Regions from separate parts of the Actinomadura coerulea genome, predicted to be linked through region 4. Evidence: predicted binding sites of a transcription regulator. Region 4 holds the regulator's gene; each other region holds the start of a gene.

Region 1 (7,651 bases), 7.0 Mb from region 4:
GCGCCTCCTCGAGCTCGTAGGCTCGGTCGAAGTGGTCCTCGATGGACCGTTTGCTGCGCCCGGTGATCATGAGGACGTCGGACAGCCCGGCGTCGACCGCCTCCTCGACGACGTACTGGATCGCCGGCTTGTCGACGATGGGCAGCATTTCCTTGGGAGTCGCCTTGGTCGCGGGCAAGAATCGGGTACCGAGGCCGGCCGCCGGGACGACCGCTTTGAGCACTGGTGCAATGTCGGCCATGCACCCGACCCTAGCCATCAACGAGGACCACAGCGTGCACCCCATCGTCACGAAGACCGGCCTCCGAGCCGAACTGCTCGCACGACGTGCGGCGATGCCGTCCGAGACGCGCTCCGGCGCGGCGCGCCCGATCCGGGACGCGCTGTTGTCGGTCCCGGAGGTGGAGATGGCCGGGACCATCGCGGCGTACGTCTCCATAGGCGACGAGCCGGACACGCGAAGCCTGCTGTTCGCGCTGTGGAAGCGCGGGGCGTACGTGCTGGTCCCGCGGCTGCTCCCGGACGGCGACCTCGACTGGGCGTCCTACGAGGGGCCCGACTCGCTCGTCCCCGGGGCCCGCGGATGCCTGGAGTCGTCCGAGCCGCCGCGCGGCCCCGGCGCCGTGGCCAGCGCGGACGTCGTACTGGTGCCCGCGGTGGCGGTCGACCGGACGGGCGTGCGCCTCGGCCGCGGCGGCGGCTCCTACGACCGGGCGCTCGCGCGCGTGGGCCCGGCGATCCTCACCGCCGCGCTGCTGTACGACGGGGAACTGGTCGACAGCGTGCCCGCCGAGCCGCACGACCAGCGCGTCCGGGCGGTGGTGACGCCGGCGCGGGGACTGGTCCGCCTGGGCTGACCTGCTCGGCGGCACCGGCCTGCTCGTAGAGTGAGGGGGCCGAGATCGCGAATGGGGGACGCGGTCGGGTACGGCCTGACGGGAGGAGCGAGATGACGGCGCCGTGGCGGATCCTTTCCCTGCCCCCGATCGCGGACGAGATCGTCCAAGGGCTGTTCGCGCCCCTGGGGGACGCCGCCGAGGTCGCGTTCCCGCGGACCAGGGACCGTGCGGGCCTGCTCGACGCGCTCGGCGGCGCCGACCTGGTGATCGGCGACTTCACCGGCCGGCTGGCGCTGGACGCCGGGGCCGTGGCGGCGGCGCCGCGGGTGTCGTTCGTCCAGATGCCCGCGGTCGGGACCGACAGCATCGACGTCGCGGCGTGGGCGGCGGCGGGCGTGCCGGTGGCGAACGCGGCGGGGTTCAACGCGCGCGGGGTCGCCGAGTGGGCGGTCGGCGCGGCGTTCGCGCTGTGCCGCAACCTCGCGCGGGGCGACCGGGCGGTCCGCGCGGGCGGATGGCCGCAGATGGAGATGGCGGCGCTCGGTCCGCGCGAGATCCACACGCAGCGGGTCGGCATCGTCGGGTTCGGCGCGATCGGCGCCGAGGCCGCGCGGCTGTTCGCGGCGCTGGGCTGCGCGGTGTCGTACTGGACGAGGCGGAGGCGTCCCCAGGCGGCGGCGACGTACCGGGAGCTGGACGAGCTCATGGCGATGTCCGACATCCTCGTCATCGCCCTGCCGCTGACCGAGGAGACCAAGGGGCTGATAGGTCCGGAGCGTCTCGCCCTGCTGCCGGACAAGGCGCTCCTGGTGAACGTGGCGCGCGGGGGCATCGCGCCGGACGGCGCCGTCCTCGCCGCGCTGGACTCGGGACGCCTCGCCGGGGCGGCCCTGGACGTGTTCGAGCAGGAGCCGCTTCCGGAGGGGCATCCGCTGCGCTCCCGCGAGGACGTCCTGCTGTCGCCGCACGCCGCGGGGGCGTCCGTCCAGTCGCAGCTGAACCTGCTCGGGATGGTCCGCGACAACGTCACCGCGGTCGTTCAGGGACGAGACGTACAGAACGTGGTGAACGGGCTTAATCCACAGGTCATCCGGCGATAGCGGCCATCCCGGACACGCCGTCCCTCAACCGTAAATATGCGATTCGTCCGCGAATCTGTAGGATTCCTAAACGATCAACTTTGACGACCCCGAAGGGTGGGATGTGCACCTCGACATCTGGCTACTCCTCGGGGCCACGCTCGTACTCAGCGCCATCATCGCGGTCCGGCTGTCGCACCAGGCAGGCCTTCCCACGCTGCTGGCGTACATGGGCCTCGGCCTTCTCATCGGCGAGTCCGGCCCCCTCCACATCCGGTTCGACAACGCGGAACTGGCCGAGACGCTCGGCCTCGCGGCCCTCGTGCTCATCCTCGCCGAGGGCGGCGTCACCACCAGCTGGCGGCGCGTGCGGCCCTCGGTGCCGGCCGCGCTCAGCGTCTCCACCCTCGGCACCCTGATCAGTATCGTCGTCGTGGCGCTCGCCGCCATGTGGCTCGTCGGCATGGAGTGGCGCCCCGCGTTCCTGCTCGCCGCCGTGCTCGCCCCCACCGACGCGGCCGCGGTGTTCTCGGTGCTGCGGCGGCTGCCCCTGCCGTCCCGGCTGACCGGCCTGCTGGAGGCCGAGTCCGGCTTCAACGACGCCCCCGTCGTGATCATCGTGGTCGCGCTCAGCGCCCACACCACGGCCCCCAACCTCGCCGAACTGCTCGGCGTCATGGTCTACGAGCTGGTCGCGGGCGCCATCGTCGGCGTCGCGATCGGCTGGCTGGGTGCGCAGGCGCTGCGCCGCGTCGCGCTCCCCGCGTCCGGCCTCTACCCCATCGCCGTGCTGTCGCTGTCCATCGGCTCCTACGGGGCCGCCTCCCTGATGCACGCCAGCGGGTTCCTCGCCGTCTACGTCAGCGCCCTCGTCCTCGGGAACGCGCGGCTTCCGCACCGGCCCGCCACCCGGGGCTTCGCCGAGGGCGTCGGCTGGCTCGCGCAGATCGGGCTGTTCGTGATGCTGGGCCTGCTCGCCGATCCCGGCGACCTCCCGGGCCAGATCCTGCCGGCGCTCGTCATCGGCTTCGTCCTGCTGCTGGTGGCCCGGCCCCTGTCGGTCGTGCTCTCCACGATCGGGTTCCGCCTGTCGTGGGGCGAGAAGGTGTTCGCGTCCTGGGCGGGGCTGCGGGGAGCCGTCCCGATCGTCCTGGCCACCATCCCGATGGTCGCGGACGTGGAGCACGCCGACCGGCTCTTCGCGATCGTGTTCAACATCGTCGTGCTGTTCACCCTGCTCCAGGGGCCGACGCTGCCGCTGGCCTCGCGCCTGTGCCGCCTCACCAGCGACGAGCAGACCCGCGAGCTGGACGTCGAGGCCGCGCCGCTGGAGGAGCTGCACGCCGACCTGCTGGAGGTGCGGATCCCCGGCGACTCGCTGATGAGCGGCGTGGAGATCTTCGAGCTGCGGCTGCCGCCCGGCGCGTCCATCACCCTCGTCGTGCGGGACGGGGCGAGCTTCGTGCCCGAGTCCACCACCCCCTTGCAGGCGGGCGACACCCTGCTGGTCGTGACCACCGCCGAGGTGCGCGAGGCCACCGAGCGCAGGCTCCGCGCGGTCAGCCGCAAGGGCAGGCTGGCGGGCTGGTTCGGCGAGAAGGGCCAGTGACCCGGAGTCCCGCGGCGCCCTGGTGCCGCGGGGCCGGGGTCCCGCGGCACCGGAAGGACGCCCAGGTCCCGCGACGCGACGCCCGGGAACATCCCGGGGGCGAATCCTGTTCCACGCATGGGTACCATTAGCAGTCGTCTAGAGTGAGTGCCAGTCCGGCTCGCGCCGGTCTGAGTCAGCGAGGAGGAACCGTGCCGACGTATCAGTACGTTTGCACCGAGTGCGGCGAGCCTCTAGAGGTCGTGCAGAAGTTCAGCGACGACGCGCTGACCGAGTGCCCGGCGTGCACCGGCAGGCTCCGCAAGGTCTTCTCCGCCGCGGGGATCATCTTCAAGGGTTCGGGCTTCTACCGCACCGACAGCCGCGGCTCCGGCAAGTCGTCCTCCACCGCGGGGGCCTCGTCGAACGGCTCGTCCAACGGATCGTCCAACGGCTCCTCCGGCGACTCGGGCGGCTCCTCGGGCGACTCCGCCAAGCCGAGCTCGTCCTCGTCGTCGTCCGACTCGTCGTCGTCCTCGTCGACCGGCAAGTCGTCGTCCTCCGAAAAGGTCGCCTGACCTTCTAGGCATCTCCGCTCGCACCGGGGGATCGGGTCGATCCCCCGGTCTTCGCCGTGTCCAAAGCCGTCGCCTACACCTTCAGGGGTAGGCGGCGGCTTTCGTTTGCGTCGGACGACGTAGCTCAGGTCCGTCCTGACGCCGGAGGCGCGGCCGCGCGCCTTTCGGGACCATGGAGGAGACAGGCAGGAGACGGGGAGCGATCCCCGGCACGGCAGGGCCTTCCCGTCGCACGACTTGACTTAGCTCTATTTTAGAGAGACTCTAGTAGTGAGAGTCTTACCCCTCCGCGACGCCGTTCAAAGTCGCGACATTACTTGACATGTCTCGATCGACGAGAGACTCTTGGCGCGAACGCGATATAACTCGATTTGCCCGGTGCACACAGGAGAGGAACCATGAGCGCACCTAGCCCGGCTCCCCCGAGGCCGCGGACACACCGCCTGGCCGGACTGATCGCCGGAAGGCGCACCAAATGGGCCGTCCTGGCCCTGTGGATCGTCCTGCTGGCCGCTCTCGGCCCCCTCGCCGGCAAGCTCGGCGACGTCGAGAAGAACGACGCGGCGTCCTGGCTGCCCGCCGGGGCCGAGTCCACCCAGGTCGTGGAGCTGCAGGAGCGGTTCCGCAAGGACGAGACGATGCTCGCCGTCATCGTCTACGAGCGGGCCGGCGGGATCACCGCGGCCGACAGGGCCAAGGCCCAGTCCGACGTCGCCGCGTTCCAGAAGCTGCCCGGAGCGCAGCAGGCCCAGGGGCCGTTCCCGTCGAAGGACGGCAAGGCCCTGCAGACCCTCGTGCCCCTGACGGACGAGGACCTCACCGCCGCCGTCGACCAGGCGCGCGACCTCGCCGAGCGCGGACCCCCCGGACTGGCCTCGCACGTCACCGGCCCCGCCGGCGGCGGCGCCGACCAGTTCGAGGTCTTCCAGAGCCTGGACGGCTTCCTGCTCATGGCCGCCGGCCTCGTCGTCATCGTCCTGCTGCTGTTCATCTACCGCAGCCCCGTCCTGTGGTTCGTCCCCGTGCTGAGCGCCGTCTTCGCCCTGGGGCTCGCCCAGTCGACCGTGTACCTGCTCGCCAAGTACGCGGACCTCACCGTCAACGGCCAGAGCGCCGGCATCCTCACCGTCCTCGTCTTCGGTGTCGCCACCGACTACGCCCTGCTGCTCGTCGCCCGCTACAGGGAGGAACTGCACCGGCACGAGGACCGGCACGAGGCCATGGCCTACGCGCTGCACCGTGCCGCGCCCGCCGTCATCGCCTCCGCCGCCACCGTCGCCGTCGGCCTGCTGTGCCTGATGCTCGCCGACATGAACTCCACCGCCGGCATGGGACCCGTGGCCGCCGCGGGCGTCCTCACCGCTCTCGCCGCCATGACGACCCTCCTGCCCGCCCTCCTGGTCATCTGCGGCCGCTGGCTGTTCTGGCCGCTGATCCCCCGCTACGACGCCAAGTACCTCAAGCCCGAGGCGTACGAGGCCGAGCACGGCGTCTGGAGCCGCGTCGCAGGGATGGTCGGCAAGCGCCCGCGCGCGCTCTGGGCCCTGACCATGCTCGGCCTCATCGTCCTCACGCTCGGGCTGGGCTCGCTCAAGGCGGACGGCCTGTCGGACGCGGGCCAGTTCACCGGCAAGCCCGACTCGGTGAAGGGCTCGGAGGTCATCGCACGGCACTACGCCGCCGGTTCGGGCTCCCCGGCCCTCGTCATCGGCAAGGCCCCGGCGTCCGGCCAGATCGCCCAGGCCGTGCGCGGGACGCCCGGCGTCGCCGAGGTCAGCGCCCCCGCCACCGCGGGCGGCCTGGTCAAGTACGAGGCCACGCTGAAGGACGCCGCGGACAGCGGGGCCGCCCGCGCGACCATCGACCGGCTGCGGGCCGCGGTGCACGCCGTCCCGTCCGCGGACGCCAAGGTCGGCGGGACGACCGCGACGTACCTGGACATCAAGCGCGCTTCCGCCCGCGACAACAAGGTCATCATCCCGATCGTGCTGGCCGTGGTGCTGATCATCCTCATCGCGCTGCTGCGCGCCGTCGTCGCGCCGCTGCTGATGATGGGCACCGTGGTGCTGTCGTTCCTCGCCTCGCTCGGCGCCTGCGCGGTCATCTTCGAGCACCTCTTCGGGTTCGAGGGGACCGACTCCGGCTTCCCGCTGCTGGCCTTCATCTTCCTGGTCGCGCTGGGGGTCGACTACAACATCTTCCTGATGCACCGCGTCCGGGAGGAGTCGCAGGCCCTCGGCACGCGGCGCGGCATCCAGCGGGGCCTCACCGTCACCGGCGGTGTGATCACCTCGGCCGGGCTCGTCCTCGCGGCCACGTTCGCCTCCATGGTCACACTGCCGCTGGTGTTCATGGTCGAGATGGGCTTCGCGGTCGCCTTCGGCGTCCTGCTCGACACCCTCGTCGTCCGGTCGCTGCTGCTGCCCGCCCTGTCCTACGACATCGGACGGCGGATCTGGACGCCGGGACGGCTCGCCAAGGAGGCGCCCGCCGCGCAGGCCAAGGTGCTGGACCCGGTCGGCTGACGTCCGGGAACGCGGAAGGGCCCGGCTCCGGCCGGGCCCTTCGTCGTGCGGCGGCGGAGTTATCCACAATCGGCGGACGGCCTGCCGGGGGCGGGGGCCGGGTGGCTAGGGTCGGCGGCATGTCCACTCAGGCTTCCGCGTCCCAGCCCGTCGCCGAGATCGGGGTCATCGGCGGCTCCGGCTTCTATTCGTTCCTCGACGACATCGAGGAGGTGCGGGTCGACACCCCCTACGGCCCGCCCAGCGACCCCATCGCGATCGGCGAGCTGGCGGGCCGCCGCGTCGCCTTCGTCCCCCGGCACGGCCGCGACCACCGCTTCCCCCCGCACAAGATCCCCTACCGGGCCAACCTGTGGGCGCTGCGGTCCCTCGGCGTCCGCCAGGTGCTGGCCCCGTGCGCGGTCGGCTCCCTGACCCCCGACCTCGGGCCCGGCACGCTGGCCGTCCCCGACCAGCTCGCCGACCGGACGTCGGGGCGCGACCAGACCTACTACGACCAGGGCGCCGCCGTCCACGTCTCCTTCTCCGACCCGTACTGCCCGACCGGCCGCCGCGCCGCCGTCGAGTCCGCGCGGGCCTCGGGGTGGCCCCCGGTCGACCGCGGCACGCTCGTCGTCATCGAGGGCCCCCGCTTCTCGACCCGGGCCGAGTCCCGGTGGTTCGCCTCCCAGGGCTGGACCCTGATCGGGATGACCGGCCACCCGGAGGCCGTCCTCGCCCGCGAGCTGGCGCTCTGCTACACCTCGCTCTGCCTGGTGACCGACCTCGACGCGGGCATCGAGGAGGGCGAGGGCGTCACGATGGAGGAGGTCCTGCGCGTCTTCGGCGAGAACATCGACCGGCTCCGCGGCGTCGTCGCCGACGTCGTCAAGGCGCTGCCCGCCCAGCGCACCTGCGCCTGCGCCACCGTCCTGGACGGCATCAAGCTCCCCCTGGAGCTGCCGTGAGCGCCCGCTTATCCCGCCTGCGGCGGCCGCTGGCGGCACTGTTCGCCGCGGCCGCCGCGGGCCTGGCACTGCAGGCGCTGCGCCCCGGGCCGCCG
Region 2 (7,651 bases), 6.7 Mb from region 4:
CGTGGCCGCCGGGATGTCGAGCATCCGCACCGCGGCTCCGCCGGTCTCGTACCCGGCGAGGTCGAGGCGTCCGTCCGGGGCGCGGCGCGCGGCCGTGCGGTCGGCCTCGCCGAGGCTCGCGCACACCCACAGGACGTCGGATCCGGTGGGGGACGGCTCCCGCGCCGTCCCGGCCGGCCGCGGCGGGCCCGGGTCGCGCGGGGCGCCCGTGACGGCGGCGAGGCCCGAGACGAGGCCGCCGCCCCCGCGCCGCAGGGTGAGCCCGCCGTCGTCCGACAGCGAGAACGACACCGGGCCCCGGTTCGAGGCCACCAGCACTTGGCTCATACGGGAAGGGTCTCAGTTGCGGCCGAGGCGCACCAAAGGGACCCGCGAGGTCGCCGCCGTCGCCCGCGCTTGTGTCCGTTCCGCCCGATTAGTCATTCACCCAGGGGGTATCCGGCGGCAATGAGCAAGTCCGAGACGACGAAAACCGTGCTCGTCGCCGGTGCCGCGAACCTCATCCTCGCGATCACGAAGCTGTTCGCCGGCCTGCTGGCCGGGTCCAGCGCCATGCTCGCGGAGAGCGCGCACTCGGTGGCGGACACCCTCAACCAGGGCTTCCTCTACACCTCGCTCCGGCGCAGCGAGCGGCCCCCCGACCGGCGCCACCCCTTCGGATACGGCAACGAGCGGTACGTGTGGTCGCTGCTCGCCGCGTTCGGCATCTTCGTGGCCGGCGCGGGATTCTCGATCTTCGAGGGCATCCTGACCATGACCGGCCACGGCGCCGGCGGGACGACGGTGTGGCTCGCCTACGCCGTCCTCGGCCTCGGCGCGGTGCTGGAGGGGGCGTCCTGGATCCGCGCCTTCCACCAGGCGAAGAAGGAGACGCGCGAGAGCGACCGCGACCTCGTCGAGCACGTCCGCAAGTCGCCCGACGTGACGTTCAAGACCGCGCTGTTCGAGGACACCGCGGCGATGGTCGGCCTCGCCCTCGCCGCCGGCGGGCTCGCGATGCGCCAGATCACCGGCTCGGAGTTCTGGGACGGGCTCGCGTCCGCCCTCATCGGCGTGCTCCTGGTCGTCCTCGCGTTCTCGATCGGCCGGGAGAGCGTGCAGCTGCTCATCGGCCGGGCGGCCGACCCCGCCGAGCAGCGCGAGATCCGCGCCGAGATCTGCGGCGCGCCCGGGGTGACCGGCGTGGACGAGCTGCTCACCATGCACTTCGGCCCCGAGCAGCTCCTCGTCGCCGCGAAGGTGCACTTCTCCGACGACATCAGCGCCGACGAGGCCGAGGACGTCGCCGGCGAGATCGACCGGCGGCTCCGCGAGCGCGTCCCCACCGTCCGGCACGTCTTCCTCGACCCCACCCAGCGCGTGATCAAGACCTCCGCCGGGTAACGTCTCACTCGCTGGACCCACCTGTCTGGCATCCGGTCAGTTCATGTAAAGTCACGCATACGAGCTCAAAGCTCTCATGATCGACAACTTCATATTGCTCATCCAGAGGGGTGGAGGGACCGGCCCTGCGAAGCCCCGGCAACCACCCGGCTGCGGCGCGTCGCGATCCTGCGAGGCCGGCCGGGAGATGGTGCCAACTCCGGCCTGCGACCAAGGTGGCGCAGGGAAGATGGGGAGAAAGGCCTCGCCCTCATGGCACTCACGCCTGCCACAGACCTCGGACCGGCTACCGCTCTCGTCTGCCGCGAATGCGGCTCGTCCCGGGACCTCGGTCCCTTCTACGCGTGTGAAGAGTGTTTCGGCCCCCTGGAGATCGCCTACGACTTCGGCGGCGTCAGCCGGGAGTCCATCGAGTCCGGGCCGCGCAACATCTGGCGGTACCGCGGCCTGCTGCCCGTCCCGCCCAACGTGGCCGACACCCCGAACACCGAGCCGGGCCTGACCCGTCTCGTCCGCGCCGACAACCTCGCCGAGAGCCTCGGCCTGCAGAGCCTGTGGGTGAAGGACGACAGCGGTAACCCGACCCACTCGTTCAAGGACCGCGTCGTCGCCGTGGCGCTCGCCGCCGCCCGCGAGCTGGGGTTCAAGGTGCTGGCCTGCCCGTCCACCGGGAACCTCGCCAACGCCGTCGCCGCCGCGGCGGCCCGCGCCGGGATCCGCAGCGCGGTGTTCGTCCCGTCGAACCTGGAGTCCCAGAAGATCATCACGACGGCCGTGTACGGCGGGACGTTCGTGACGGTCGACGGGAACTACGACGACGTCAACCGGCTCGCGTCCGAGATCGCGGGCGAGCAGGACGACTGGGCCTTCGTCAACGTCAACGTGCGCCCCTACTACGCCGAGGGCTCCAAGACGCTCGGCTACGAGATCGCCGAGCAGCTCGGCTGGCGGCTGCCGGACCAGATCGTCGTGCCGGTCGCGTCGGGCTCCCAGCTCACCAAGATCGACAAGGCGTTCCAGGAGCTGATCAAGCTGGGCCTGGTGGAGGACAAGCCGTACCGCGTCTTCGGCGCCCAGGCCGCCGGGTGCGACCCGGTCGCCGCCGCGTTCAAGGCGGGCCACGACGTCGTCCGCCCGGTGAAGCCCGACACGATCGCCAAGTCCCTCGCCATCGGCAACCCCGCCGACGGGCCCTACGTCCTGGACGTGGCCCGCCGCACCGGCGGCGCCGTCGAGGACGTCACCGACGAGCAGGTCGTCGAGGGCATCCGGCTCCTGGCCCGCACCGAGGGCATCTTCGGCGAGACGGCCGGCGGCGTCACCGTCGCGACCCTGCGCAAGCTCGTCGAGGCGGGCTCCCTCGACCCGGGCGCCGAGACCGTGATCATCAACTCCGGGGACGGCCTGAAGACCCTGGACGCCGTCGCCCCGGTCGTCGCGCCGTCGGCGAACATCGCCCCGTCCCTGGAGGCGTTCCGCGCCGCGGGCATCGCCTGAGAACGAAGGAGCAGCATGAGCAGCGTGTCCGTCCGTATTCCGACGATCCTGCGGACCTACACCGGGGGCGAGTCCGAGGTGAAGGCCGAGGGCGCGACCCTGCGCGCGGTCGTCGCCGACCTCGAGGCCAGCTACTCCGGCATCTCCGCCCGCATCCTGGACGACGCGGGCAAGATCCGCCGTTTCGTGAACGTCTACGTCGGTGACGAGGACGTCCGCTTCGCCGAGGGTCTCGACACCCCGACGCCCGAGGGCGCCCAGATCTCGATCATCCCCGCGGTGGCGGGCGGCTGACGTCCGTCTCGTCCCTGAGGCCCCGGCACGTCCACCGTGCCGGGGCTTTTCCTTGCACACCGGCCGATTCCCCCCTTCTCAGAAACGCGATTGCCCCGGTGGATGCTGGATTGGGTGACTGTTCTGCCCGCCCGGCTAAACGCACATGGGAAAAGCTTTAGCGAGCGCCAGTTTCGCGGCTTTGATCTTGATCTCCGCCTCCCCGTCGCTTGGGTTTTTCGCAGGCCGCGTCCTGGAAGATTGAATCCGGAGTGGCGCTCCCTGGGGCGCCGATCGGCATACGAGAGTGAGGAAAGGCATGAAGCGCATTTTGCGCACGATGGCCGTGACCGGGATAACGATGGGAGCGGCCGTCCTCGCGGCTCCCTCGGCCATGGCCGACATCAACTTCTACGCGGTGGAGAAGGCCTACGTGGGGCACAACGGCCCCTCGTACATCAGCGAGAAGGGCCCGGGCGACCTGATCTACACCGACATCGTCCGGTCTCCCAAGGCCGCGCCGGTGATCGGGAACAAGCCGGTGAAGACCGGTGACATCACCACGAAGCTCCACGGCGGGAAGCACAACACGGCCGTCACCGATGTCGAGGGTTCCGAGCAGGAGGCCACCAAGGTCGCCCTCGCCAAGGCGGCCGAGCACCAGGCCGCGGAGCAGCAGGCGGCCCCGGAGGCCGCTCCGCAGCAGGAGTCCCTGCAGGCGGCTCCGGAGCAGGGTGCCGAGCAGGCCGCCCCGCAGCAGGGGGAGCAGCAGGCCGCTCCCCAGCAGGAGGCCCAGCAGAACGCCCCGCAGCAGGAGGCGGAGCAGGCCGCCCCTCAGCAGGACGCGCAGCAGGCCGCGCCGGAGCAGGGTGCCGAGCAGGCCGCCCCGCAGGAGGCCCAGCAGCAGGAGGCTCAGCAGCAGGAGGCCCAGCAGCAGGAGGCTCAGCAGCAGGAGGCTCAGCAGCAGGAGGCTCAGCAGAACGCTCCGGAGCAGCAGCAGGCCGACGCCAACGCTCCTCAGGCCGGGCAGCGGCTGGCCACCACGGGGGACCACCCCAAGCCGGTGAACGTCCACGCGGTCAAGAAGGCGGTCGTCGGCCAGAACGGCCCCGTCTCCAACAGCGAGAACGGCTCGGGCGACGCGATCTTCACGAACCTCAGCGGATCGCCCCGCTCGAACGTCTACGCCGGCAACAGCGCGACGATGACCGGGCCCATCACCAACCGGATCCACGGCGGGACGCACAACACCGTGATCAACGCGATCGAGGGCCCCGAGCAGGAGTCCACCAAGCGGTGAACCGCGGTTCTTAGCAGAACACACGAGCACCAAGGCCGCTCCGGCCCGGTCACGCATCGACGCCGGAGCGGCCGCCCAATGTCCGGACCCGTTTGCGGTGGCCCTTTGCCCGGGAACGAAGAAACATCCTCACCATTCGCCACACTCCACGAAGCGGCCCACCGGGCCGTGGTGACCCCGGGGCATCGGGCCGCCGCAAACGCCCTCGCGAATATGCGCCGCCGCAAGTGCGCGCATGCGGTGTCCCCTCGACGAGCGCACCACCGTACGGGCCCGGCCGCCCGACAGGGCAGACGCATTTCTGCACCGGCCGTCCACATTTGCGATGGCCCTGCCCGAAGAGTGAGACCTTGATCGCCGCTGGCCCCCCGGGTGCGCCGACTCGGCGGACGCCGGTGCGCGGAAGCGGGGCCGCAGGGGTATCCGTCCTCACTGGGAGGTGAGATCCCGGTACCCCCGGTCCGGTTGTCGCCGCCCGCGCCTCGCCCGCCACCCGTCGGCTGGGAGGCGGCGGGGCGGCGGACTCGTGAACACGTCCTGACGGTCGCCCGGCCCGCTACGCCACCGGCGGAACTTCCGGCCGACCCGCGCCGCCCGCGGTGGCCCATGGGCCGGTTGTGAACAGGTCTTCTGGACGTCCCGCCCCTGGTCAGGGCGGACTGGGCGGCCGCGGGAGACACCGGGCGACGGGGATGTGTGGCGCTTGCACTCGACGGGGTAGAGTGCTAAACAAACATTGGCACTCTGCTGTGGAGAGTGACAACTTCACACAGTCATGGGTCGGGGCGATGAGGCCTCAGGTCGGCGGCGGAATGGAAGTCGTCGGCGGGGCCGTCCGTCGCGGGCGTCGGCTCGATCCGTCTAAGCCACCTTGTTCCGGGAGGACTGGAGCCTATGGCTGCAAAGATGATCGCGTTCGACGAGGAGGCCCGCCGCGGTCTCGAGCGCGGCATGAACCAGCTCGCCGACGCCGTGAAGGTGACCCTTGGTCCCAAGGGCCGCAACGTCGTGCTGGAGAAGAAGTGGGGCGCTCCCACGATCACCAACGACGGTGTGTCGATCGCCAAGGAGATCGAGCTCGAGGACCCGTGGGAGAAGATCGGCGCGGAGCTCGTCAAGGAAGTAGCCAAGAAGACCGACGACGTCGCGGGTGACGGCACCACCACCGCCACCGTGCTGGCCCAGGCGCTGGTGCGCGAGGGTCTGCGCAACGTGGCCGCCGGCGCGAACCCGATGTCGCTCAAGCGCGGCATCGAGGCCGCCGTCGAGCGGGTGAGCGAGGAGCTGTCCAAGCTCGCCAAGGACGTGGAGACCAAGGAGCAGATCGCCTCCACGGCCTCCATCTCCGCGGGCGACCCGCAGATCGGCGAGATGATCGCCGAGGCGATGGACAAGGTCGGCAAGGAAGGCGTCATCACGGTCGAGGAGAGCCAGACCTTCGGTCTGGAGCTCGAGCTGACCGAGGGGATGCGCTTCGACAAGGGCTACATCTCGCACTACTTCGTGACCGACCCCGAGCGGATGGAGGCGGTCCTCGAGGACCCGTACATCCTGATCGTTCAGGGCAAGGCGTCGGCGAACAAGGACCTGCTGCCCGTCCTCGAGGGCGTCATGCAGTCCGGCAAGCCGCTGCTGATCATCGCGGAGGACGTCGAGGGCGAGGCCCTGGCCACCCTGGTCGTCAACAAGATCCGCGGGATCTTCAAGTCCGTCGCCGTGAAGGCGCCGGGCTTCGGCGACCGCCGCAAGGCCATGCTGGGCGACATCGCCACGCTGACCGGCGGCCAGGTCATCAGCGAGGACGTGGGTCTCAAGCTGGAGAACACCACGACCGAGATGCTGGGCCGCGCCCGCAAGGTCGTCATCACCAAGGACGAGACCACCATCGTGGACGGCGCCGGTGACGCCAACGAGATCGCGGGCCGGGTCAACCAGATCCGCACCGAGATCGACAACACCGACTCCGACTACGACCGCGAGAAGCTCCAGGAGCGCCTGGCCAAGCTCGCGGGCGGTGTGGCGGTCATCAAGGCCGGCGCCGCGACGGAGGTCGAGCTCAAGGAGCGCAAGCACCGCATCGAGGACGCCGTCCGCAACGCCAAGGCCGCGGTCGAGGAGGGCATCGTCCCCGGCGGTGGCGTGGCGCTGCTCCAGGCCGGCACCAAGGCGTTCGACAAGCTGGAGCTTGCGGGCGACGAGGCCACCGGTGCGAACATCGTCAAGCGCGCTCTCGAGGAGCCGCTGAAGCAGATCGCCGTCAACGCCGGCCTCGAGGGCGGCGTCGTGGTGGAGCGGGTCCGCAACCTGACCCCGGGTGAGGGCCTGAACGCCGCCACCGGCGAGTACGTCAACATGTTCGAGTCGGGGATCCTCGACCCGGCCAAGGTGACCCGGTCCGCGCTGCAGAACGCCTCGTCGATCGCCGCGCTGTTCCTGACAACCGAGGCCGTCATCGCCGAGAAGCCCGAGAAGAACCCGGCCCCGGCGGGCGGCATGCCCGACGCCGGCGGCATGGACTTCTGAGCAGGTCCGCGGTTCGCACTTCCGAGTGCATGTGAAAGGGGCGGTTCCTTCGGGGACCGCCCTTTTCCCTGCCCGCGGCGCCCGGTCCGGGACACGGCGCCCCAGGGAGCCGTACGGGCGCCGGGGATGGCCGCGGGGATGGTCGGGGGACGCCGGTCCGAAAGAAGAATGTCTCTCGGCCGCCCACGTCGGTCCGCGCCGGTGCAGGTCAGTGAGCCGGGCGCGGGCGCGGCCGTTCCGGCGGGCGGAGACGGGCGCGCAAAGTGCTTCCCCTGCGGGCCCGGCGCTTGGCAGGATCGCCGGTTGGAGGGCGCCACGGAGGGTGTGAGCGCCGGCAAAGTGAACAGTGAGGCGGTCGCCGACGCGGCCGCCGACGCGGTCGACGAGGCAGGAGAACACGTGAGCGAAGTGTTCAGCTCCCCGGTGCTCAGGGTCGAACAGCCTCGCAGGGGACCCTTGGCCAAGTCGCGGTACAAGGTGCTGGACGATGGCGGGACCGTCCTCGCCATCGCGGCGCCGACCGACGACAAGGGCAACGCCGCGGTCATGCGCGGCCTGTTCCCCGGCAAGTCGAACCTCGACGCCCGGGCCGTCCTGCTGACGACGCCCGACGGCGACCCCCTGTACGTCGTGGACAAGCCGAGCGGCCGGGAGTACACCGAGATCCTCCGGCCG
Region 3 (7,651 bases), 4.8 Mb from region 4:
GAAGCCGAGGTCGCGGCGGAGCCGGTCGACGTCGACGGCGGACCCGCGCTTCTTGACCGTCAGCACGCCGATCTCGCGGCGGCGCAGCTCGGCGCGCAGCCGCTTCACGGAGAACGGCAGCACGTCCTCCACCTCGTAGGCGGAGGCGAAGGCGGTCGGGCGCAGCTCGTCGGACGTGACGTACGCGATGTGGGGGTCCGCCAAGCCGCCGCCGACCAGTTCCGCGACCTCGCCGACCAGATGGGCCCGGATCACGGCGCCGTCAGGTTCGTACAGGTAACGGCCCCACGGGCGTACGTCCGGGGCGTCCAGCCCACGGGGAGTCAAGGTCGACACCTCAGGCTCTGTCTCCGAGAAGGGCTCAGATCCCGAGGGATGGGTGTCGGACGGCAGGAGGGTGGCCCGCCGCCCCACATCCCCGGCCAGCTCGCCCAGCCAGAGGGCCGCTTCCTTGACCTCGCCCCCGACCGAGACCCACTCGGCCTCTGCGCCGTCCGGTACGGCCTCGTGGGGGATGCCGGGCGCGACCTTCACGCAGGCCGCGGGTACCCGGCCGGCCATGGACAGGACGACGTCGAGCGGCGGCTCATACGAACGGGGGTCGAAGACACGGCCCCGCGCCGTGCGCCGTCCAGGATCGGCGAAGACCGCGTCGAACCCGGACGGGTCCTCCTCAGTGGCGTCCCCGACCCGGACAGAGGCGAGACCGTCCAATCCGAAGGCGGCCACGTTGGCGCGGGCCACCTCGGCGGTCAACGGGTCCAGTTCCACACCGTCCCCGGCCAGGCCCGCGCGCGCTCGGGCGATGAGGTCGGCGCCTATCCCGCACCCCAGTTCCAGCACACGCGCGCCGGGCAGGCGGTCCGCGAACCTTCCGGCGCGGTAGGCCGCCACGCTCGCGCGCGTCGACTGCTCAAGCCCCGCCTGCGTGAAGTACATGCGGTCGGCGTCCGCCCCGAACTTCGCCCGTGCCCTCTGCCGCAACCGGACCTGCGTCAGCGCGGCGGCCACGAGCGGGGGATCGTGCCGCTCGCGCAGCCGCGACGCCGTGGTGAGCAGGCCGTCCTCGCTCACGTCCGCCTCGGCCGCCTCCTTGAGGAGCGCCTGACCGGAGGGGGTGCGCAGGGCCCGGAACGACGCGATGTCCATAGGGTGGAAGGTAGCGGGAGCGCCCGCTGGAGGCGGCGGGTGAACGTCCGGAGACGGCCGCCGGGCGGGTTCGTGTCCGTGTTGACGAGGTAACGGGCACGGAATAGTCTCACGACTGGCACTCTCAAGGGTAGAGTGCCAAATACAGCGACGAAGGTCGGTCTGGCACCCGCGACGGCAGGCCGGTCCAGGGTCGCCTCTTCTGTCACATGTGCTGGTCGGTCATCCATGGCCGGCCGAGGACCAATCGAAGGGGAGGTCAGATCGTGACGACCGCCACCAAGGTTGTTCTCAAGCCGCTTGAGGACCGCATCGTCGTCCAGCCGCTTGAGGCCGAGACCACCACCGCGTCGGGCCTGGTGATTCCGGACACCGCCAAGGAGAAGCCCCAGGAGGGCACCGTCCTTGCCGTTGGCCCGGGTCGCGTCGACGACAAGGGCGAGCGCGTCCCCGTCGACGTCAAGGTCGGCGAGGTCGTGCTCTACAGCAAGTACGGCGGCACCGAGGTCAAGTACAACGGCGAGGAGTACCTCGTCCTCTCGGCCCGCGACGTGCTCGCGGTCATCGAGAAGTAATCACCGAGACGTGATGCACCCGCCCCGGTCGGCGCCGCCTTCGGGCGGCCCGCCGGGGCGGATCGCGTGAAAGAGGAGTATCCGCATGGCGAAGATCCTGGAGTTCGAGGAGGACGCTCGCCGGGCTCTTGAGCGCGGCGTCAACGCTCTCGCGGACGCCGTCAAGGTGACGATCGGCCCGCGCGGCCGCAACGTCGTCATCGACAAGAAGTTCGGCGCGCCGACGATCACCAACGACGGCGTCACCATCGCCCGCGAGGTGGAGCTGGAGGACCCCTACGAGAACCTCGGGGCCCAGCTCGCCAAGGAAGTGGCGACCAAGACCAACGACATCGCGGGCGACGGCACCACCACGGCGACCGTCCTCGCGCAGGCACTGGTCCGCGAGGGGACCCGCAACGTGGCGGCCGGCGCCTCGCCGCTCGCCCTCAAGCGGGGCATCGACGCGGCCGCCCAGTACGTCTCCGACCAGCTGCTGAAGTCGGCCCGCGAGGTCGAGGAGAAGGGCGAGATCGCGCACGTCGCGACCATCTCCGCGCAGGACCCGCAGATCGGCGAGCTGATCGCCGAGGCGTTCGAGAAGGTCGGCAAGGACGGCGTCATCACCGTCGAGGAGGCCCACACGATGGGCCTCGAGCTGGAGTTCACCGAGGGCCTCCAGTTCGACAAGGGCTACCTGTCGCCGCACATGGTCACCGACCACGAGCGCATGGAGGCCGTCCTAGAGGACGCCTACGTGCTGATCGTGGACGGCAAGATCTCCAACGTGCAGGAGTTCCTGCCGCTGGCCGAGAAGGTCGCCCAGACCAAGAAGCCGCTGCTCGTGGTGGCCGAGGACGTCGAGGGCGAGGCGCTGGCGCTGCTGGTCGCCAACAAGATCCGCGGCACCTTCCTGTCCGTCGCGGTCAAGGCCCCCGGCTTCGGCGACCGCCGCAAGGCGATGCTCGGCGACATGGCCACCCTGACCGGCGGCCAGGTCGTCAGCGAGGCGATCGGCCTCAAGCTCGACTCGATCGGGCTGGAGGACCTCGGCCGCGCCCGCCGGATCACCGTCACCAAGGACGCCACCACCATCGTCGACGGCGAGGGCTCCGCCGACGAGGTCTCCGCCCGGATCAACCAGATCAAGGTGGAGATCGAGAACAGCGACTCCGACTGGGACCGCGAGAAGCTGCAGGAGCGCCTGGCCAAGCTGGCCGGCGGCGTCTGCGTGCTGCGCGTCGGCGCCGCCACCGAGGTGGAGCTGAAGGAGAAGAAGCACCGCCTGGAGGACGCCATCTCGGCGACCCGCGCGGCGATCGAGGAGGGCATCGTCTCCGGCGGCGGCAGCGCCCTGGTGCACGTCGCCAAGGAGGGCTTCGGCGCCCTCGGCCTGTCCGGCGACGAGGCGACCGGCGCCGAGGCGGTCCGCCGCGCGCTGCCCGAGCCGCTGCGCTGGATCTCCGAGAACGCCGGCCAGGAGGGCTACGTCGTCGTCTCCAAGGTGGAGGCGCTGCAGGCCGGGCACGGCTACAACGCCGCCACCGGCGAGTACGGCGACCTGATCGCCCAGGGCGTCATCGACCCGGTGAAGGTCACCCGCTCGGCGGTCACCAACGCCGCCTCCATCGCGGGCATGCTGCTCACCACCGAGGCGCTCGTGGTCGAGAAGCCGGAGGAGGCCGACGAGGCCGCCGGCGGCGGACACGGCCACGGCCACGGTCACGGCCACTGAGATCGGCCGACCGGCGGGCTCGTCCCGTCCGGGAAGCGTTGGCGAGACCCCCGTCCGTTCCGGGCGGGGGTCTCGCTGTGCCGCCGCCGGGAACTCGGCCTCGCCGTCCGAGAAAGCGGGTTCCCGTCCGGAGAGGTCCGCCACGTCGGGCAGCGCGATGACCACGACGCGTAGTAACTCCAGGTTCGCTCTCGCACTGTGACCATTCCGTTGTAGACGACAGTGGAGACACGCCCGGGGGTGCTGGGCATCATGCTTGACGTGACCGAGGGATGCTTCGCCGGGACCATGACCGCGCGCGCTGCCGACCCCTCGAACGGGCCCGCCCCTCCCGCTCCCGGCGACGCCGCCCGTTCGGCGCGGGCGCTGCGCGCCGCGGGCGACGGCGACCTCAGGGAGCTGACCCATCTCGCCGTGCAGGGCGACCCGGGCGCCATCGAGGTCCTCATCGCCGAGGTGCGGCCCATGATCGTCCGGTACTGCCGGGCCCGGCTCGGCCGGGTCTCCGGGCAGTACCACATCGCCGACGACGTGGCGCAGGAGGTCTGCATCGCCGTCCTGTCGGCCCTGCCCCGCTACCGGGACATGGGCCGGCCGTTCGCGTCCTTCGTCTTCGGCATCGCCGCGCACAAGATCGCGGACGCGCTGCGCAGCGCGGTCCGCGCCGCCGTGCCCACCGAGGACCTGCCGGACGGTCCGGACGACCGCCCGGGCCCCGAGGAGACGGTGGTCCGCTACATCGAGGCGCAGCGCGCCCGCGACCTGCTCACCCGGCTGCCCGAGCACCAGCGCGAGCTGGTGCTGCTCCGGGTCGTCGCGGGCCTGTCGGCGGAGGAGACCGGTAATGTGCTGGGCATGTCCGCGGGGGCGGTACGGGTCGCGCAGCACCGGGCCCTGGCCCGGCTGCGCGCGATGGCCAGAGAGGAGTCGATCGCTTGACGGAGCGCGGCCCCCTCACCGGCCTGCGGGGCGCCCCGGATCCGGACGAGCCCGCCCGCCGCGGCGACGCCCCGGCGCAGGCGCCGCCGTCCCGCCCGTCCGCCGCCCCGCCCGTGGACCTGTCCGCGGTGCGCCGTACCGACGCGCTCTTCGAGTCGCTGGCGGCACGGGACGCTGCCGGTTCCGCCGCCCCCGTTGAAGGCCCGGCCGAAGGCCCCGGCGGGGCCGCGTCGCAAGCCCGCCGCGCCGCCCCGCGGGACGACGACCGCGACCAGGCGGAGGAGGGGCGCGCCGACGACCGCGACCCGGCGGTGCGGCTCCTGCGCGCGCTGATCGTCGACGTCGACGACCAGGCCGGGGAGGCCCCCGGCCCGCCGGCCCCCTCGGGGCCCGGCCCGCGCCGCCGCGGCCCGCGCACCATCGTGGCCCTGGGCGTGGCCGGCGCCGTCCTCGCCAGCAGCGGCGTCGCGGCCGCCGGCGGCGGCGTCGCCGAGCGCACCACCGCCTCCCCGGCGCCGAGCGCGTCCGGCGTCGCGGAGGACGCGGACAAGACGGCCGACACCGACGCCGGCACCCACCAGCGCCCGCGGCCACCCGCCCGCCCGGCTCCGCACGAGGGGCGCCCCGCCGCGCGGACACCGTCCGCCGATCCTGACCGCGGGGAGAACCGGCAGTTCAGGCGGCGCCTGGAGAGCCCGTTCCCCCGTCACCTGCCGCGCCGCCCCACCCGCAGGCAGGAGGCCCCGACGATGTTCACCGAGCCGGTCGAGAGGCCCGACGCGCAGCCGGCCGCCGACCCGCGCCCCCGCTTCGACGACCTGCGCCGCATGGCCCGCAAGCGCGCCCTCGACTACCAGAACCGCCGCTTCGACGACTGACGGGCGCCCGCCGCGTTCGTGCCGGCGGCGCGCGGGTCAGTTCTCGTCGCGCCCCTCTTCGCTGTCGATCACGCCGTCGACGTAGCCGCGGGCGTACTCCCAGCTCACGTAGTCGACGGGGTCGGGGGAGAGGGCGGGCTCGTGCACGCGGGGGAGGCCCTCGTCCAGCAGGTGGCGCAGGTTGCCGTGCAGGAGCTCCCAGTCGATGTAGTGCATCTTTCCGCAGTCGCCGCAGTCGACGGTGAGGCCGCGGACCCCGAGCGGCTCCAGCAGGGCCCGGAAGACCTCCAGGTCGGCGAGGTCGGCCAGCACGTCCTCCCGCTCCGTCACGCTGAGCGGAGCGGTCTCGTCGCCCGGGTCGCCGAGCGCCGCCGCCGGATCCTCCGGGTCTCCGGCGAACGGGTCGAGCGGAGCATCGTCGTGCACACCCCCACGCTACTGCGCGAGCCCCCGGCAGGTGCACCCCCCGGCCTCCTCCGCACGCGAACGGCCCGAAGCGCGCGTGCACGGAGGGGAATGCGACGGACCGCCCGGCGTGTTGGCAGATGTCATCAGGACCGCGGGTGTCGCCAAGACCACGTGAGCGCCGCGCGCAAAGCCCGCCCGGCCGCGGGCCCAGCCCCTACCATGGGGACAGGGTCCCTTGTGACCTGGCCCGATGCCGCAACCACCACGGGAAGGTTGTCATGAACCCCGCCGCCGAGTCCGACAAGTTCCTCCCGCAGGGACTGACCTTCGACGACGTGCTCCTGCTGCCGGGGTACTCCGACCTCCAGCCCGGAGAGGCCGACACCACGACCCGGCTGACCCGCGAGATCTCGCTGCGGATCCCGCTCGTCTCGGCGGCGATGGACACCGTGACCGAGGCCCGCACCGCGGTCGCGATGGCGCGCCAGGGCGGCATCGGCGTGCTGCACCGCAACATGTCGATCGAGGAGCAGGCCGCGGAGGCCGACCGGGTCAAGCGCTCCGAGGCCGGGATGATCACCAATCCGGTGACCTGCCTGCCGGACGCCACGCTCGCCGACGTCGAGGCGCTGTGCGCCCGCTACCGGATCTCCGGCGTGCCGGTCACCGACGTGCGCGGCGTCCTCGTCGGCATCGTGACCAACCGGGACATGCGCTTCGAGACGGACCTCTCGCGTTCCGTCCGCGAGGTGATGACGCCGATGCCGCTCATCACCGCCCCGGTGGACGTCTCGCGCGCGGAGGCGTTCCGCCTGCTCGCCGGCAACAAGGTGGAGAAGCTCCCGCTCGTCGACGGCGAGGGCCGCCTCAAGGGCCTGATCACCACCAAGGACTTCACCAAGAGCGAGCAGTACCCCGACTCCACCAAGGACGCAGACGGCCGCCTGCTCGTCGCCGCGGCCGTGGGCGTCGGCGAGGACGCCCTGCGCCGCGCCCGCGCCCTCATCGAGGCCGGCACCGACGTGATCATCGTGGACACGGCGCACGGCCACTCCAAGGGCGTCGCCGACACGATCGCCGCGATCAAGGGCAACTCGTCCGTCCAGGTCGTCGGCGGGAACGTCGCCACCGAGGCGGGCGCCCAGGTGCTGGTGGACGCGGGCGCCGACGCGATCAAGGTCGGGGTGGGCCCCGGCTCGATCTGCACCACCCGCATCGTCGCCGGCGTCGGCGTCCCGCAGATCACCGCGATCTTCGAGGCGGCCCGCGCGGCGAAGGCGGCGGGCGTCCCGGTGATCGGCGACGGCGGCCTGCAGTACTCGGGCGACATCGCCAAGGCCCTGGTCGCGGGCGCCGACACCGTGATGCTCGGCAGCCTGCTCGCCGGCGTCGAGGAGTCCCCGGGCGAGCTGATCTTCGTCCACGGCAAGCAGTACAAGTCCTACCGCGGCATGGGCTCGCTCGGCGCGATGCGCAACCGGGAGCGCGGCGCCTCCTACTCCAAGGACCGCTACGCCCAGGCCGACGTCAACGCCGAGGAGAAGCTGATCCCCGAGGGCGTCGAGGGCCAGGTCCCCTACCGGGGTCCGCTCGCCAACGTCGCGCACCAGCTCGTCGGCGGGCTCCACCAGTCGATGTGGTACGCGGGCACCCGCACCGTCCCCGAGCTCCAGGAGCGCGGCCGGCTCATGCGCATCAGCGTCGCGGGCCTGCGCGAGAGCCACCCGCACGACATCCAGATGACGGTGGAGGCCCCGAACTACCAGGGCCGCTGACTGACGTAAGCTCTTCCGGGGCTTGGTCCCGCGAACCGCGGGAAGACCGATTCAGGTGGAGGAAGGGCGCAGTGGCTGCTGAGGTGGAGATCGGCCGTGGCAAGAGCGGCCGCCGGGCGTACGCCTTCGACGACATCGGCATCGTGCCGTCCCGCCGGACGCGCGATCCCGAGGAGGTCAGCGTCGCCTGGCAGATCGACGCCTACCGGTTCG
Region 4 (7,651 bases):
ACTCGGTCAACCCCGCGGGCGACGGCCTGGAGCTCATCCGGGCCCGCATCGCCGACGGCGGGCGCCGACGGAGCGGCCTCGGGCGGTTCGGCCCGGCGCGCTTCGGGTTCGACCGGTTCACCGTGAACTGGGCGCGCCCCCTCCTTGCCGTGGCCGCGGCCGTGCTGATCGCCGGGCTGGGCGTGACGGCGCCGCAGACGATCGACCTGATCCAGCAGTCGGTCGGCAGCAACAGCCAGTCCGGCGACGGGGGCGACGACACCGCGGGGGACCGCGCCGGCCCGGGGGCCGACCCCGAGTTCCCGGTCCCGTCCTCGCCCGACGCCAGCACGTCCGGTGAGCCGAGCGTCTCGCAGACGCCGACCACCAGCTCCACGCCGGGGCTGTCGTCGTGCCGCATCCCCTCGCCGGGGGCCTCGGCCGGCACGACCGCCACGCCCACGCCGGCCACCACGCCGTGCCCGAGCGAGACCCCGACGCAGGCGCCGCCCACGACGCCGGCCCCGCCCACCTCCACGACGCCCGTGCCGCCGAGCAAGCCCACCGAGCAGCCGACGCCGTCCGAGACGAGCGAGCCCGCGGTGACGACCGAGCAGAACCCCGCCACCACCCCGTGACGGGGCTCGCCGGCGCTACCAGCGGCCGGTGGCGGCCAGCAGCACGCTGGCCGCCGCGACGCCCGCCGTCGAGGTGCGCAGGACGGTCGGGCCGAGCCGCGCGGGGCGCCCGCCCGCCGCGCCGAAGCGTTCCAGCTCGTCCTCGCTGATCCCGCCCTCGGGGCCGACCACCAGGACGATGTCGCCCCCCGCGGGCGGCTCGACGGCGCTCAGCGGCGCCTCGGCCTCCTCGTGCAGGACCAGTGCCAGGGACGCGCGGGCGATCCGCTCGGCGACGTCCTCGGTGGACTCCAGCTCCGCGACCTCGGGCAGCCGGCCGCGCCGCGCCTGCTTGCCGGCCTCGCGGGCGGTCGCGCGCCAGCGCCCGAGGGCCTTGTCGCGGCGCTCCGGGCGCCAGCGGGTGACGCACCGGGACGCCGACCACGGGACGATCTCGTCCACGCCGACCTCGGTCATGGTCTCGACCGCGAGCTCGCCCCTGTCGCCCTTCGGGAGAGCCTGGACGACCACCAGGCGGGGCGCTGGCGGGGGTTCCCGGTGCCGGGCCAGCACGTCCAGGGTGAGGGACGCCCGGTCGGCCGCGGTGACGACGCACTCGGCCAGCAGGCCCTCACCGTCGGTCAGGTCGACCCGCTCGCCCGGCCGCAGCCGCCGCACGGCCGCCGCGTGCCGGCCCTCGGGCCCGTCCAGCAGGACGCTGTCGCGCTCCAGCTCGCCCGTCCCGGCGAGAAAGACCGGCGGGCTCACCCGCGCCGTCCGGGGGAGGCGGGGCCCGGGCCGGCGTCGCTCATCGCTGCCACCGTGCTCCTCAATCGCCGCGGCGGCCCTCCTCGTAGGCCGCCGCCACCGCGCTTCAGTGCTGGTTGAACACGTCCTTGAGACGGGAGAACACCCCGCGCTGCCCGGGGGCGAACCTGCCGGGCGGGCGCTCCTCGCCGCGCAGCACCGCGAGCTGCCGCAGCAGCTCCTCCTGCTCCTCGTCGAGCCTGTTCGGCGTCTCCACGTTGACGTGGATCATCAGATCGCCGCGGCCGCTCTCGTTGAGGTGCCGGACGCCCCGGTTGTAGAGGGTGATGACCTGTCCCGACTGCGTGCCGGGCTTGATGTCGACGCTCTCGGCGGCGTCCAGCGTCTCGATCGTGACGCTGGTCCCGAGCGCCGCCGCGGTCATCGGGATCTCGACCGTGCAGTGCAGGTCGTCGCCCTCCCGCTCGAAGATCGGGTGCGGCTTCTCCACGATCTCCAGGAACAGGTCGCCGGGCGGGCCGCCGCCCGGGCCGATCTCGCCCTCGCCGGCGAGCTGGATGTGGATGCCGTTCTCCACGCCCGCCGGGATCTTGACCTTGACGGTGCGGCGGGTGCGGACCCGGCCGTCGCCGGAGCACTCGGTGCACGGGTTGCGGATCACCGAGCCGAAGCCGCCGCACGCCGGGCACGGCCGGGCCGTCATGACCTGGCCGAGGAACGAGCGCTGGACCTGCTGCACCTCGCCGCGGCCGTGGCAGGTCTCGCACGTGTCCGGGTGGGTGCCGGGCGCGCAGCCCGACCCCTCGCAGGTCGTGCAGGCGACCGCCGTGTCGATGGACAGCTCCCGGGTGGTGCCGAACGCGGTCTCGGCGAGGTCGAGCTCGACCCGCAGCGTCGCGTTGCGGCCGCGCCGGGCGCGCGACCGGGGGCCCCGCGAGGTCGCCGTGCCGAAGAAGGCGTCCATGATGTCGCTGAACGGGAACCCGGCGCCGCCGAACCCGCCGGCGCCCGCTCCGCCCGCGGACGCGAACGGGTCCGCGCCGAGGTCGTACATCTCGCGCTTCTTGGGGTCGGAGAGCACCTCGTAGGCCTGGGTGATCTCCTTGAACCGCTCCTGGGTCTCCGGATCCGGGTTGACGTCCGGGTGGAGCTCCCGCGCGAGCCGGCGGTAGGCCTTCTTGACCTCGTCGGCGCTGGCGTCCCGCCGGACGCCCAGGGTCGCGTAGTAGTCGTTCGCCACTTACGACCCCGCCAGGATCTGTCCCACGTAGCGTGCCACTGCCCGTACCGCTCCCATCGTGCTGGGGTAATCCATGCGTGTCGGCCCGAGCACTCCCAGCCGGGCCAGAGTGAGGTCGCCCACCCCGTAGTCGGCGGCGACGACCGAGGTCGACTTGAGCCCCAGGTCGGGGTTCTCGGTGCCGATCCGCACCGTAACTGTAGAGGAGTCGCCGGTCTCGCCGAGCAGCCGCATGAGGACCACCTGCTCCTCGAGCGCCACCAGCACCTCCCGCAGGCTCTGCGAGAAGTCCACGGCGGCGAGGTTGGCCGCGCCGGCGAAAACGATCTTCTCCTCGTGCTTCTCGACGAGCGTCTCCAGCAGGACCGACAGGACCGCCGCCGCGACCGGCCGCTCGTCCGGGCCCACCTTGTCGGGCAGGTCCGCCACGGCCGCCGGGACATCGCCGAAGCCGAGCCCGTCCAGGCACGTGTTCAGCAACGCCCGCAGGTGGCCGATCGATTCCTCGGAGATCTGCCCGGTCTCGATGACGCGCTGCTCGACCCGGCCGGTGTTGGTGATCAGGACGAGCAGCAGCCGCCCCTCCGCCACCGGGACCAGCTCCACGTGCCGCACCGCCGAGCGGGTCAGCGACGGGTACTGCACCACCGCGACCTGCCGGGTCAGCTGCGCGAGCAGCCGCACCGTCCGGCCGACGACGTCGTCGAGGTCGTAGGCCCCCGTCAGGAACGTCTCGATGGCGCGGCGCTCGGCGACCGACAGCGGCTTGATCGTGGACAGCCGGTCGACGAACAGCCGGTAGCCCTTGTCGGTGGGGACGCGCCCGGCGCTGGTGTGGGGCTGGGCGATGTAGCCCTGCTCCTCCAGCACCGCCATGTCGTTGCGGATGGTCGCGGGCGACACACCGAGGTTGTGCCGGTCGGCCAGCGCCTTGGAGCCCACCGGCTCGTTGGTGGAGACGTAGTCCTCGACGATGGCGCGCAGGACCGCTAGTTTCCGGTCGTCCAGCACGATGTCACCTCCTTCGTCCGGCCGGTCCGTGCTACTGGCACTCCTTGCTTTCGAGTGCCAAGTCTACGGCCCGGAAGGCTCGGCTGGAGCGCCCAGCACTCTCCGTATGGCTGCGTGATCCTATCCGGCCGCGGAACAGGCGCCACGCCGAGGAACACGGGGCGCCGCGGCGCGGGCGTCCCGCCCGGTTAATGTGCGGATCTGTGCGGAGTAAGAACTACGGAAACGACGTGCTCGGCGGCGACTGGCGCAGGCCCCGCAAAGGCCAGATCCCCGAGGTGCCCGCCGAGCCCGGCCTGGTCGCCGAGGATCCCGGCAGCGGTTTCTGCGGCGCCGTGGTCGGCTGCGACAAGTTCGGCGTCACCCTGGAGGACCGGTTCGGCAAGCGCCGGGTGTTCCCGCTGACCAGGTCCGGGTTCCTCATCGACGGGAAGCCGGTCACCCTCGTCCGGCCGGCCGCCGCGCCCGCGGGCCCGGCGCGTTCGGCCTCGGGCTCGATCGCCGTCCAGGGCCTGCGGGCGCAGGTCGCCAAGGAGAGCCGCATCTACGTGGAGGGCCTCCACGACGCCGAGCTGGTCGAGAGGATCTGGGGCCACGACCTGCGCGTCGAGGGCGTCGTCGTCGAGTACCTCGAAGGCGTGGACGACCTGCCCGCCATCGTCGAGGAGTTCGCCCCCGAGGAGGGACGGCGCCTCGGCGTCCTGGTCGACCACCTCGTGGAGGGGTCCAAGGAGTCGCGGATCGCCGCCCAGGTCACCTCGCCGTACGTCCTCGTCGCCGGCCACCCGTTCATCGACATCTGGGAGGCCGTCAAGCCCGCCGCCGTCGGCATCCGCGCCTGGCCCCGCGTCCCCCGCGGCATCCCCTGGAAGGAAGGCGTGATCGCCGAACTCGGCTGGGGCGACGACACGGGCGCCGCCTGGAAACGCATCCTCGGCTCGGTGAACACCTACACCGACCTGGAACCCGCCCTCCTCGGCCGCGTGGAAGAACTCATCGACTTCGTGACCGGCTAGCCCAGGGGGAGGTCAGGTGAGGGCTCGGACCACCGCGTCGGCCAGGAGGCGGCCCTTGAGGGTGAGGACGGCTCGGCCCTGTTCGTAGGGGGCGGGCTCGATCAGGCCGTCGGCTATCGCTCCGCGGGCGGCCTCGCCGTCCAGGAGGTGGGCAGGGCAGCCCTGGGCCAGACGCAGTTCGAGCATGACGCGTTCGATGTGCCGGTCCTCGTCGGTGAGGATCTCCCGGGCGTGGGCGGGGGTGGTGCCCTCGGCGAGGCGGGCGGCGTAGGCGGCGGGGTGCTTGACGTTCCACCAGCGGGTGCCGCCCACGTGGCTGTGGGCGCCGGGGCCGACGCCCCACCAGTCGGCGCCCGTCCAATAGAGCATGTTGTGCCGGCAGGCGGCGCGCGGGTCGGCGGCCCAGTTGGAGATCTCGTACCAGTGCAGGCCGTGGCCGCTGAGCAGCTCGTCGGCGATCAGGTAGCGGTCGGCCATGGCGTCGTCGTCGGGGGCGGTCAGTTCGCCGCGCCTCACCTGCGCCGCCAGGCGGGTGCCCTCCTCGACGATGAGCGCGTAGGCGGACACGTGGTCGGGCTCTGCCGCCAGGGCCGCCTCCAGGGAGCCTCTCCAGTCGTCGTCGGTCTCCCCCGGCGTTCCGTAGATGAGGTCGAGGTTGATGTGCTCGAAGCCCGCCTTGCGCGTCCACTCGACGACCTGCGGGACGCGTCCGGGCGTGTGCGCGCGCTCCAGGACCGCCAGGACGTGCTCGCGCGCGCTCTGCATGCCGTAGGAGACGCGCGTGAAGCCCGCTTCGCGGAGCTTGGCGATGTAGGCCTCGTCCACCGACTCGGGATTCGCCTCGGTGGTGACCTCCGCGCCCGGGGCGAGCCCGAACTCGGCGTCGATGGCGGAAAGGACGCGGCCCAGATCGTCCGGTGAGAGGAGGGTCGGCGTGCCGCCGCCCACGAAGACGGTCTCCACGGGCAGGTCCACGTCCCCGAGCACTCGCCGGGCCATGCGGACCTCGTGGACCGCGGTGTCGGCGTAGGAGTCGCGGCTCGCCCCAGGCCCCAGCTCCGTCGCCGTGTAGGTGTTGAAGTCGCAGTACCCGCACCGGGTCACGCAGAAGGGCACGTGCACGTAGAACGCGAACGGGCGCTTTCCGAGGCCGTCCAGGGCATGAGCGGGCAGCGCACCGTCGGACGGTACGGGATCGCCATCAGGAAGCGTCGAGGGCACCTTCCAAGTCTGCCCCCCTCCGCCGCCTGCTTCGACCGGGCTTCCCCGGCCGGTCAGGCCTCCCCGAGCTTGTCGCGGAGCCAGTCGGGGATGTGCTCGGCCGCGCGGGGGAAGCGGTCGAGGTCCTGGACGTACGCGGACGGGGCCAGCGGCGGGGTGAACTCGGGCTCGCCGTCGTAGTCGAACTCGGCGCTGAAATGGCCGGAGCGCTCGACCTGGAGGCGCGCGGTGAACCAGGCGCCCTTGCCGGACCGGTACATGACGCGGCGCAGCTCGTCCATCTTCCCGACGGCCTGGCCCGGGGGCAGGGCCGTCCGGCGGCCGCCGCCCGGGCCCTCGACCTCGAAGGAGGCGCTGTCGATGCCGACCGTCGCGCGGAACTCGAAGTCGAGCCGCTGCCAGCCCGCGGGGGCGGCCGAGCGCAGCGCGCGCACGGCGCCGTTCACCGTCTCCCGCTCCTTCTCGGAACGCAGAACCTGGTCGGGGTGGGTCACGCTGCCTCCGCGAGGTCGGCCGGGTTCGGTTGATCAAGGCACCGTACCCGTCCGACCGTACCGCCATCGGCGCCCATGCCAAGCAGCCGCCGCCGTGTCGCGGCCGACCGGCGCGACTTGCGCCGCCGACCGCCTGAGGAGCCGCAACGAATACGGATAAGGTCGTCCGGATGCGAAATGAGGGTGCGACCGGCCGGGGACGCGTTCCCGCCCGGGTGCTGCTGCGCGGCGAGCCGGACGGCTGGCACTGGGTGCTGGTGGACGACGCGGGCGCCGAGCGGCGCTCGGACTTCGCCGGCGCGGGGACGCGCTGGTCCCCGCGCGGCCGGTCCGACCCGGAGCCGGCGTGGTGGCGCCGCAGGCTCGCCGAGACGGCCGACGGGCTGCGGGACGCGGTCGCCGAGCGGCTGACCGACGCGACGTTCCGCGAGTTCGGCGTCGAGGCCGCGGTCACCTGGTTCGCGGTGGCGGAGCCCGTCGAGTGGGAGGGCATCGTCACCCTCCGGGAGCCCGATCCCGCGCGGTTCCCCGGCCGGGTGCCGCCGTTCGTGGTCACGCTGGAGCCGGGGCGCGGGGCGCTGCTGCCGGACGCCAGCCTGCTGTTCTCCACGCGCGCCGCGGACGCCTGGACGACCCTCGCCGCGGTCGCCGAGCGCTGCGGCACCCTCCCGCCGAAGTCGTCGTTCCTGTGCGGGTGGGCCGGGCACCGCAGCGTCCGGGTGGGGCGCGGGACGCTGGCGCTGTCCACCGGCCGGAGCGAGGACGGCGTCGAGCGGCTCGCGCAGATCTGCGGGACGCGGGCGCCCGGCTGGAGCGGCAACCCCGAGATGCGCTTCCGGCTCGACGGCGTCGACCTGCTCGACGAGCCCGCCGGCGACGTCGTCGCGCTGCTGCGGGAGCTCGACCACGAGATCGTCAGGCGCGGCCGCTCCGTCCGGCTGGCGGCCTCCGGGCTGACCCTCCACGCGCCCGACGGGGCGGACGAGGCGGAGCGGTTCACCGGCGTGTCCCTCGGGGTGCCGGCGGGGCTGTCGCCGCTGTGGGCCGGTTCCTGACGCGCGCGGAGCCTCCCGACGGGCGCCGGTCCCCCGGCGCACACGGAGCCGACACCCACGGGGGACCGTGCCGTCACCGGAACGCAACCGCGGCCGCCTAGGTTCCCCGATCATGAGAAGCCGCGCGCGCCATGCCGTGCTCGCCGTGACCGGCGCAGCCCTCGCCGGAGCTCCCCTCGCCCTCACCGCCCCCGCCCACGCCGCCGGGCCGCCCGGCACGATCAACGTCCACCGCGGCGGCCCCGCCCGG

What was found. Region 4 encodes HrcA, which represses chaperone genes, less so after heat shock. Its sites were predicted from a motif close to TTGGCACTCTCNNNNNGAGAGTGCCAA; they were not measured.
Positions count from the first base shown of each region.
Region 1: the regulator HrcA is predicted to act here: its motif matches at 3,655-3,681, upstream of BKA00_RS34105 (FmdB family zinc ribbon protein).
Region 2: the regulator HrcA is predicted to act here: its motif matches at 5,190-5,216, upstream of groL (chaperonin GroEL).
Region 3: the regulator HrcA is predicted to act here: its motif matches at 1,265-1,291, upstream of groES (co-chaperone GroES).

Region 1 is NZ_JACHMQ010000001.1:7,336,227-7,343,877, reverse strand. It holds gene galU (UTP--glucose-1-phosphate uridylyltransferase GalU) at 1-241, opposite strand, end outside; gene BKA00_RS34120 (5-formyltetrahydrofolate cyclo-ligase) at 240-857, shown strand; gene BKA00_RS34115 (NAD(P)-dependent oxidoreductase) at 950-1,939, shown strand; gene BKA00_RS34110 (potassium/proton antiporter) at 2,043-3,527, shown strand; gene BKA00_RS34105 (FmdB family zinc ribbon protein) at 3,719-4,084, shown strand; gene BKA00_RS34100 (MMPL family transporter) at 4,483-6,609, shown strand; gene BKA00_RS34095 (S-methyl-5'-thioadenosine phosphorylase) at 6,729-7,556, shown strand; gene cpaB (Flp pilus assembly protein CpaB) at 7,553-7,651, shown strand, end outside.
Region 2 is NZ_JACHMQ010000001.1:7,129,157-7,136,807, forward strand. It holds gene BKA00_RS33170 (alpha,alpha-trehalose-phosphate synthase (UDP-forming)) at 1-327, opposite strand, end outside; gene BKA00_RS33175 (cation diffusion facilitator family transporter) at 448-1,383, shown strand; SAM riboswitch class I at 1,479-1,619, shown strand; gene thrC (threonine synthase) at 1,636-2,880, shown strand; gene BKA00_RS33185 (MoaD/ThiS family protein) at 2,896-3,174, shown strand; gene BKA00_RS33190 (hypothetical protein) at 3,473-4,453, shown strand; gene groL (chaperonin GroEL) at 5,348-6,976, shown strand; gene BKA00_RS39480 (phospholipid scramblase-related protein) at 7,376-7,651, shown strand, end outside.
Region 3 is NZ_JACHMQ010000001.1:5,173,359-5,181,009, reverse strand. It holds gene BKA00_RS23685 (class I SAM-dependent methyltransferase) at 1-1,149, opposite strand, end outside; gene groES (co-chaperone GroES) at 1,416-1,724, shown strand; gene groL (chaperonin GroEL) at 1,810-3,438, shown strand; gene BKA00_RS23670 (sigma-70 family RNA polymerase sigma factor) at 3,727-4,377, shown strand; gene BKA00_RS23665 (hypothetical protein) at 4,374-5,255, shown strand; gene BKA00_RS23660 (DUF5319 domain-containing protein) at 5,292-5,681, opposite strand; gene guaB (IMP dehydrogenase) at 5,942-7,438, shown strand; gene BKA00_RS23650 (GuaB3 family IMP dehydrogenase-related protein) at 7,522-7,651, shown strand, end outside.
Region 4 is NZ_JACHMQ010000001.1:380,507-388,157, reverse strand. It holds gene BKA00_RS01820 (hypothetical protein) at 1-617, shown strand, start outside; gene BKA00_RS01815 (16S rRNA (uracil(1498)-N(3))-methyltransferase) at 633-1,364, opposite strand; gene dnaJ (molecular chaperone DnaJ) at 1,471-2,604, opposite strand; gene hrcA (heat-inducible transcriptional repressor HrcA) at 2,605-3,615, opposite strand; gene BKA00_RS01800 (DUF3097 domain-containing protein) at 3,819-4,631, shown strand; gene hemW (radical SAM family heme chaperone HemW) at 4,644-5,852, opposite strand; gene BKA00_RS01790 (antitoxin YezG family protein) at 5,906-6,346, opposite strand; gene BKA00_RS01785 (hypothetical protein) at 6,517-7,401, shown strand; gene BKA00_RS01780 (hypothetical protein) at 7,514-7,651, shown strand, end outside.